2 regions of the Streptomyces vietnamensis genome follow, and region 2 is predicted to be linked to the other one. Evidence: riboswitches for the same ligand, from Rfam matches in the RefSeq annotation. Region 2 holds a riboswitch; the other holds the start of a gene.
What was found. A riboswitch is a leader RNA that binds a small molecule or an ion and turns the genes downstream of it on or off. The one in region 2 is predicted to bind cobalamin.
Positions count from the first base shown of each region.

Region 1: another riboswitch for cobalamin. It lies ahead of SVTN_RS29905 (ABC transporter substrate-binding protein); the one in region 2 lies ahead of SVTN_RS08935 (cobalamin biosynthesis protein).

Region 1 is NZ_CP010407.1:6,655,625-6,659,846, reverse strand. Features, by position in the region: gene SVTN_RS29915 (ABC transporter ATP-binding protein) at 1-34, opposite strand, end outside; gene SVTN_RS29910 (FecCD family ABC transporter permease) at 31-1,068, opposite strand; gene SVTN_RS29905 (ABC transporter substrate-binding protein) at 1,080-2,126, opposite strand; cobalamin riboswitch at 2,207-2,384, opposite strand; gene SVTN_RS29900 (cold-shock protein) at 2,531-2,737, opposite strand; gene SVTN_RS29895 (TetR/AcrR family transcriptional regulator) at 2,927-3,547, opposite strand; gene SVTN_RS29890 (alkane 1-monooxygenase) at 3,636-4,222, shown strand, end outside.
Region 2 is NZ_CP010407.1:2,024,238-2,028,459, reverse strand. Features, by position in the region: gene SVTN_RS08940 (cobyric acid synthase) at 1-1,341, opposite strand, end outside; gene SVTN_RS08935 (cobalamin biosynthesis protein) at 1,338-2,312, opposite strand; cobalamin riboswitch at 2,348-2,487, opposite strand; gene SVTN_RS08930 (hypothetical protein) at 2,604-2,825, opposite strand; gene SVTN_RS08925 (inorganic phosphate transporter) at 2,842-4,104, opposite strand.

The DNA.
Region 1 (4,222 bases), 4.6 Mb from region 2:
GGGGCCCGGCGTCGGCGGAGGCGGTCTCGGTCATCGCGTGCTCCTGGTGCGGTACAGGACGAGGACGAAGGCCGGTACGCCGATCAGCGAGGTCACCACTCCCACCGGCACCTCCTGCGGGTCGAGGACCGTGCGGGCGAGCGTGTCGGCCCAGACGAGGAACACCGCTCCGGCCAGGGCGGTGACCGGCAGCAGGCGGGCGTGCCCGGGGCCGGCGAGGGCGCGGGCGGCGTGCGGCAGGACGAGGCCGACGAAGCCGATCGCGCCGGCGGCGGAGACCAGGGCGGCCGTCAGGAGGGCGGTGACGCACAGCAGGACGAGCCGGGTCCGCGCGACGGCGACGCCGAGCGAGGCGGCGGCCTCCTCGCCGAAGGCGAAGGCGTCCAGGGTCCGCGCGTGCCCGCCGCAGATCAGCAGGGCCACCGCGAGGACGGCGAGGCACACCCACACATCGTTCCAGCCGGCCCCGGCGAGCGAGCCGAGCAGCCAGAAGAGCACGCCCCGGGTGGTCTCGGCGTCGGCGGCGGTCATCACGACGAAGGAGGTGAGCGCGGAGAAGAGCTGCATCGCGGCGACGCCCGCGAGCACGACCCGGTCCGTCGAGCCGCCGAGGGTGTGGCTGAGCAGCAGGACGAGCGCGAAGGAGACCACCGCCCCCAGGAACGCCCCGCCGGTGACGGAGAGGAGGCCGCCGCCGACGCCGAGGACGACGACGGCGACCGCGCCGGTCGAGGCGCCGGAGGAGACGCCGAGGACGAAGGGGTCGGCGAGCGGGTTGCGCAGGAGGGACTGCATCACCGCCCCGCAGAGGGCGAGTCCGGCGCCGCAGACGGCGGCGAGGAGGGTACGGGGCAGCCGCAGGTCCCAGACGATCCCGTCGCGGATCGGCGAGAGTTCCGAGGCGCCGCCGCCGAGGTGCGCGGCGACGACGGATCCGACCTCGCCGACTCCGATGTCGGCCGGGCCGATGGTGATGGCCACGGCCACGGACAGGGCGAGCAGGACGAGTCCGGCCGCCGCCCACAGGAGCGCCGTGGCGCGTACCGGCCGGGCCGGCCGGATTGTCAGGAGGGGCGTGCTCACTTCGCGAGACCGTACGTGCGGAGCGCCGCCGCCACCTTCTCGATGCCCTCGACGGTGCGGATCGTGGGGTTCAGCGCCTGGCCGCTGAGCAGGACGTACCGCTTGTGCTTCACGGCCGTCATGTTCCGGGTGACGGGGTCGGACTCCAGGAACTCGATCTTCTTGGCGGCGCTCTCGGCGGACTGCGCGCGGCGGGTCAGATCGCCGAGCACGAGGACGTCGGGATCGCGGTCGGCGACGGTCTCCCAGTTGATCTGGGGCCATTCCTCGCGGGTGTCGTCGAAGACGTTCTTCGCGCCGAGCGCGTTCGTGACGATCCCCGGCGCTCCGCAACAGCCCGCCATGTAGGGCGATTTGGCGTCGGAGTACCAGTAGAGGACGGTGGCGTCGGTGAAGTCGGCCGCCGCCGTGGCCTTCGCCACCCGGGCCTTGAGCCCGGCGACGAGCTTCTCGCCCCGCTCGGGGACCGCGAACACCCGGGCCAGGTCGCGGATCTCGCCGTAGACCGTCTCCATGGTGAGGGGGCGGGTGCGGACGCCGTCGCCGTCGCCGCTGTTGTCCTTGCCGACGCAGTCGCTCGGCGAGAGGTACGTGGGGACGCCGAGCTGCTCGAAGCGCTCGCGGGGCGCCACCCCGCCCTTGCCGAGGGTGTACGCGAACGAGGCGGCCGCGAAGTCGGGTTCGGCGTCGAGGACCTTCTCGAAGGAGGGGTAGCGGTCGGCGAGGCGCGGGACCTTCGCGTTCTCCTTCTCAAGTCCCTTGAGCACCGGGTCCGTCCAGGTGGCGGTGCCCACCATGCGGTCGGCGAGGCCGAGGGAGAGCATGATCTCCGCCGCCCCCTGGTCGAGGGCGACGGCCCGGCGCGGGGCGCGGTCGACGCGGACCGGCCGTCCGCAGTCGTCGGCGAGGGTGACGGGGTAGCCGCGCTCCGGGGCGTCCTTCGCCGAAGCTCCGGAGGGCCCGCAGCCGGTCACCGCCGCGGTGAGGAGCAGGACGCCGGCCAGGGCGGGCACGGCGGAGCGGACGGGGTGTGCGAGCGGCACGGGGACTTCCTCTGCGTCCACGGCTCATGCGCGGAGCCTGTCGTACGGTGCTCCCCGGACGGCAGCGTGCCGCCGGGGCCGCCAGCAGGTCTTCGGACTCGGGGTCAGCCGGACGGAGCGCCTTCCCGGGCCCGTCGTGCCGCCCAGTGGCCGATGCTCCGCCCGTCGCCCTCACCGCTGCGCGTCAGTTCCGGTCTCGCACCGGATTCCCTGACCCGTGCACGTACCCGTTCAGGTGCGTACAAAGGTGCGACTGGCCTCGGCACAGTACCACCGGCCGGCGGTCGCACCCCGGGAGCCCGGCCGGTCCCCACCCGCAGGCCGCCGGTCCGTATCCGCGGGCCGTCGGCCCTTGCCCGCGGGCCGCCGGGCCGCGCCCCCGCGCCCCCGCGCCCCGGACGGTGTCAGAAGCGCAGCTCCTTGGCCTCGAAGCGGCCCTCGCCGAGGACCAGGACGAAGGAGACCTGCTGCCCCTCGGAGACCGTCCGCCCCTTGCCCTCGATGTCCTCGGCGCTGAAGTACACCTGCTCCTCGGAGCCCACGGGGACGACGAAGCCGTACCCGCCGAGACGGTTGAAGGACTGCACGAACCCGATGCTTCTGCCTTCCACGGCGGCCTCCTCGTCGGCTCGGGCGACGCGGTCGAGGGTGTCCGCGCCTCAGGGGACATGTACCCCGCCCGCTCGCCCTTCGCCACCGCCGTCGTCCGGGAGAACCACCGCCGTCGTCCGGGAGAACCACCCCGGATGATCTCGTACAATATTCAACAGAGGCCCGCTGCCGGAGATCCCCCGTGTCCGTCAGCGGGCCTCACCGCGTCCGTCGGGCCGGACGCCGCCCGGGTACGCGATCCGCGCCGTGATCCTGGCGATGCGCCGCGCCGACTCCTCCGGCGAGGCCACCGGCTGGACGATGTGGCTGACGGTGAGCCGCACGATCGTCTCGACGGCGAGCCCCCGGGACTCCTCGTCGACGTCGGGCCAGGCCTCGATCGCGTACGCGTCGAGCATCGCCATCGCCGTGCCGAAGACCGGCTCCGGGCGGGTGGTGAGGTAGGCGAGGAGGTCGTCCTCGCCGCCGCGCGCCGCGAGCAGGACGCTCTTGATGAGGGGGTTGTCCACGGCCTGCTGGAGCGTGTAGCCGACGCCCGCGACGGCCGCCGCCTCCAACTCGCCCCGGTGGGCGTCGAGTTCACGCTGTATTCCGAGCAGGAAGCCCTCCAGCTCGCGCTGGATCAGGGCGTTGCCGATGGCCTCCTTCGAGCCGAACTCGTTGTAGAGCGTCTGGCGGCTGATGCCGGCGGCCCGCGCGATGGCGGCCATGCGCAGCACGCCCCAGCCGTCGGCGGCGACGAGCCGGTAGGCGGCGTCGAGCACCTGCTCGCGCAGGAGGGACCGAACACTCTCGCGGAAACGTGTCATCGTGCCCCCACTTTATCCACGGGGCACTGTCCAAAGCATTGACGCTCCCCTGGGAATCCGTCTATGAACTGGACAGTAGGCATGCAAAGTGTCCACCCGCCGTGTCCACCTCCCCGAGGAGCCGGTCTTGGCCCTGCACAGCGACTCCCCCGACGCCCCCGCCACCTGGCGCGACCCCAAGCGCTGGCTCTGGCTGTTCGGCCTGCTCATCCCGGCCTTCCCCTTCCTCTCCTGGGGACTGGTGAACGCCACCGGGCTCCGCCTCTTCTGGTGGACCGGGATCCTCGTCCTGTACGTGATCTTCCCGGTCGTCGACCACCTCATAGGCAAGGACTCCGCCAACCCGCCGGACAGCGCCATCGCGCACCTGGAGCAGGACCGCTACTACCGGTGGTGCACCTACCTCTACCTCCCCGTCCAGTACGCCGGTCTCGTCCTCGGCTGCTGGCTGATCACCCGGGGCGACCTCGCCCTCGTCGACCGGATCGGGCTGACGTTCACCCTCGGCGGGGTCGCCGGCATCGCCATCAACACCGCCCACGAGCTGGGGCACAAGACGGAGGCCCTGGAGCGCAGGCTCTCCCGGATCGCGCTCGCCCAGACCTGGTACGGCCACTTCTACGTCGAGCACAACCACGGCCACCACATCCGCGTCGCCACCCCCGAGGACCCGGC
Region 2 (4,222 bases):
TCCCGCCGCCGCCGCGACCTCCCGCAGGAACGCCCGCCGGAACCCGTCGCTCTCCAGCGAGCCGTGCCAGTGGGTGCCCCACACGGAGCCGACCCGGCATCCGTCGAGGAACGGCTCACCACCCCGCACGTCGGCGACGCCGTGGTGGATCTCGTACCCCTCGACCTGCTCGCCGAGCGCCTCGCCGACCGGCCGGGCGAGGGTCTTCTCGACCCCGAACCGCACCCGTACGGGCAGCAGCCCGAGCCCGTCCACGACACCGGCCTTCGACTCGACCTCGTCCTCGATGCGCTCGCCGAGCGCCTGGAAGCCGCCGCAGATGCCGAGCACCGGCCGGCCCTCGGCCGCGCGCCGGACGAGGGCGTCCGCGAGGCCCCGCTCGCGCAGCCAGGCGAGGGCCTTGACCGTGCCCCGGGTGCCCGGCACGACCACGAGATCCGCGTCGGCCAGCTCCTCCGGCCGGTCCACGAACCGCACGATCACACCCGGCTCCGCCGTCAGCGCGTCCACGTCGGTGAAGTTCGACATCAGCGGGACCGCGCAGACCGCGACCCGCAGCACGTCCGCGCCGACCGGCGGCGCGACGACCGACTCGCGGACGGTGCCCCGCAGCGAGACCCGCAGGCCGTCCTCCTCGTCGATGCCGAGCCCGTGCGCGTACGGCAGGACACCGAAGGTCCGGCGCCCGGTGAGCCCGTGCAGCATGTCGAGACCCGGCTCAAGGAGCGTCACGTCGCCCCGGAACTTGTTCACGAGGTAGCCCGCCACCAGCGACTGGTCCTCCGGCGCGAGCAGCGCCGTCGTCCCGAAGAACTGGGCGAAGACCCCGCCCCGGTCGATGTCCCCGACCACGACGACGGGCAGCTTCGCGGCGCGCGCGATGCCCATGTTCACGATGTCCGTGCGCCGCAGGTTGATCTCGGCCGGACTCCCCGCCCCCTCGCAGATCACGGCGTCATACGTGCCCCGGAGTTCCTCCAGGCACGCCATCACCGGCTCGAAGAGCGTCTGCTGCCTGCCCCCGTGGTAGCCGCGGGCGCTCATCTCCCCGACCGGCTTGCCCATCAGGACGACCTGGCTGGAGCGGTCGCTGCCGGGCTTGAGCAGCACCGGGTTCATCAGGGCGCTCGGCTCCACCCGGGCGGCCTGTGCCTGCATGGCCTGCGCGCGGCCGATCTCGGCGCCCTCCCGGGTGACGAAGGAGTTCAGGGACATGTTCTGTCCCTTGAACGGCGCGACCTTGATGCCCTGCCGGACCAGCCAGCGGCAGATGCCGGCCGTGACGACGCTCTTGCCCGCGTCGGACGTGGTCCCGGCGACGAGCAGCCCCCCACCCCTCATGCGTTCCTCCGCTTCAGCGCGCTCGCGATCATGCGGCCGCCCACGCAGGCGGCCAGGGTCAGTCCGGTGACCCGGCGGGAGAGCCGGACCGCGCGGTCGATGTCGGCGACCTCGACGGGCCGCCCCTCCCCGTTGAGGACGGGCCGGTGCTCGACCCGCCCGGCGTACGAGAGGGTCCCCCCGAGCCGTACGCCGAGGGCGCCCGCGAAGGAGGCCTCGACGGGGCCCGCGTTGGGGCTCGGGTGCTTCGAGGCATCCGACCGCCAGGCCCTCACCGCCCCGCGCGGGTTCCCGCCGGCGACGGTCGCGAGGACGGCCGTCAGCCGGGCCCCGGGCCAGCCGGCCAGGTCGTCGAGGCGGGCCGAGGCCCAGCCGTAGCGCCGGTGGCGGGGGGACTTGTGGCCGACCATCGCGTCGAGGGTGTTCACCGCGCGGAAGCCGACCAGGCCCGGCACGCCCGCGACCGCTCCCCAGAAGAGGGCGCCCACGACCGCGTCGGAGGTGTTCTCGGCGACGGACTCGACGACGGCGCGGGCCATCGCGGGACCGTCGAGGGACTGCGGGTCGCGTCCGCACAGGTGCGGCAGCCGTTCCCGGGCGACCTCCAGGTCCCCGGCGGCGAGGGCGCCGCCGATCGCGCGGGCCTCGCGCCCCAGGGTCGTACCGCCGACGACGGCCCAGACGGAGGCGGCGGTGAGGGCGACGGAGGCGGCGCGGCTGCCCCGTACCGTACGGGCGGCGAGGGCGCCGGCCGCGACGGTGGCACCGGCGCACACCGCGGTGTGCAGGGCGCCCCAGCCGCGGTGGTCGTGCCAGAGGGCCTTCTCGACCCGGCCCGCGGCCCGGCCGAAGGCGGCGACGGGGTGGCCGCGGCGTGGGTCGCCGACGAGCAGGTCGACGGCGAGACCGGCGGCCGCGCCGTACGCGAAGATGCCGGTGGCTCGGGAAGGTCTGGGGCTGCGGCCGGGCATGGCGCTGTGTCCTCACTCAGGGTCCGCGCCCTGGATCGACGTGACCGGCGGCGAGAGTTCCTGACTCCCGGACCCTTCGGATCCGGTCACAGTGGCGGGACCGCGCCGGAATCGCACCGGACTTCCTCTACTGCCGCCGTAATGGCCTCGGCAGTCCACCACGGCCCGAGAACACCCGTCAACTCACCCTTGACCTGCGCCGCGTCACTGTGCGAAGCACCACAAACACGACGGCGGCGGGGCGGCCCGCACCCGAAGGTGCGGGCCGCCCCGCCGGTCACGCCCGACGCGTCAGGCGACGATCAGGTAGATGCCGTACGCCACGGCCGCCAGGCACAGGGCGAAGCAGGCGTAGGCGCCGGTGCGGGCCAGGGTGGCGGAGCCTCCCTGGGCGGCGGCCTGCTCCTGCTTGGAGAGGCCGACGACACCGAGGGTGAAGAGGCCCACGAGGGCGACGGTCGCCACGAGGCTGACTCCGAAGACAGAGCCGAGAGCTGCCCAGTCGATCTTCATGCTTGGTTCCAGTTCCTTAGACCGCGGCGGGGGCCGGGGGAGCGGCCGGGTCCGTGGGGACCGGCGCGGGGATGGTGGTCTTCAGGTCCTCGTCCGCGACGGCGGCGACGGAACCGGCCGGCGGCGGGGTGACGGCGGCCATCGCGGTGGTCACGACGCCGTCCGGCTCGGCGCCGGTCTCGACCTCGTTGACGTTGGTGTGGTCGACCGGCTGGCGGCGGGAGACGAGCCAGATGCCGACGCAGGAGGCGGCGAGGAAGGCGGCGACGACGTAGACGCCCCACTGGCCCTGGCGGGCGACGTACTCGGCACCCGCGCCGACCAGGCCGGCGGCCGGCAGGGTCAGGCCCCAGGCGACGAACATGCGGGTGGCGGTCGACCAGCGGACGACGCCGCCCTTGCGGCCCAGACCCGCACCCATGACGGCGCCGGAGACGGAGTGCGTGGTGGAGAGGGAGAAGCCCAGGTGGGAGGAGGCCAGGATGACCGTGGCCGCGCTGGTCTGGGCGGCGAAGCCCTGCTGCGGCTGGAGGTCGGTGAGGCCCTTGCCCATGGTGCGGATGATGCGCCAGCCGCCGAGGGCCGTGCCGAGCGCGATCGCGGTACCGGCGGAGACGATGACCCAGACGGGCGGGTTGGAGCCGGGGGCGAGGGTGCCGCCGGCGACCAGCGCGAGGGTGATGATGCCCATCGTCTTCTGGGCGTCGTTGGTGCCGTGGGCGAGGGAGACGAGACCGGCGGAGGCGATCTGGCCGACGCGGTAGCCCTTGGCCGTGTCCTTCTCGGAGGTCTTGGCGCCGATCTTGTACGTCAGCTTCGTGGCCAGCGTCGCGGCGATACCGGCGACGATCGGCGCGGCGACGGCCGGGATGAGGACCTTGCTGACGACGACCTCGCCGTTGACGCCGCTGACGCCGATCGAGGCGACGGTCGCGCCGATGAGGCCGCCCATCAGGGCGTGGGAGGAGCTGGAGGGCAGTCCGACCAGCCAGGTCACCAGGTTCCAGAGGATCGCGCCGACGAGCGCGGCGAGGATCACTTCGGGCTGGATGCCGTCCTCGTTGACCAGTCCCTTGGAGATCGTCTTGGCGACCTCCACGGACAGGAACGCGCCGACGAGGTTCAGCACGGCGGACATGACCACCGCCGTCTTCGGCTTGAGGGCACCGGTCGAGATGGTCGTGGCCATCGCGTTCGCGGTGTCGTGGAAACCGTTCGTGAAATCGAACACTAGAGCTGTCACGACCACAATGGCGAGCAGCAGCGTGATGTGTTCCATTTACCCAGGCAATCGTTCGACGTCAGTGTTGCGTTGAACGTAGGCAACCTGGGTGAACGGAAGATGAACTGGGCCGGGCGGCATGGTGTCCCTAACCAGTGTCAAGAGGTTCCGCTTC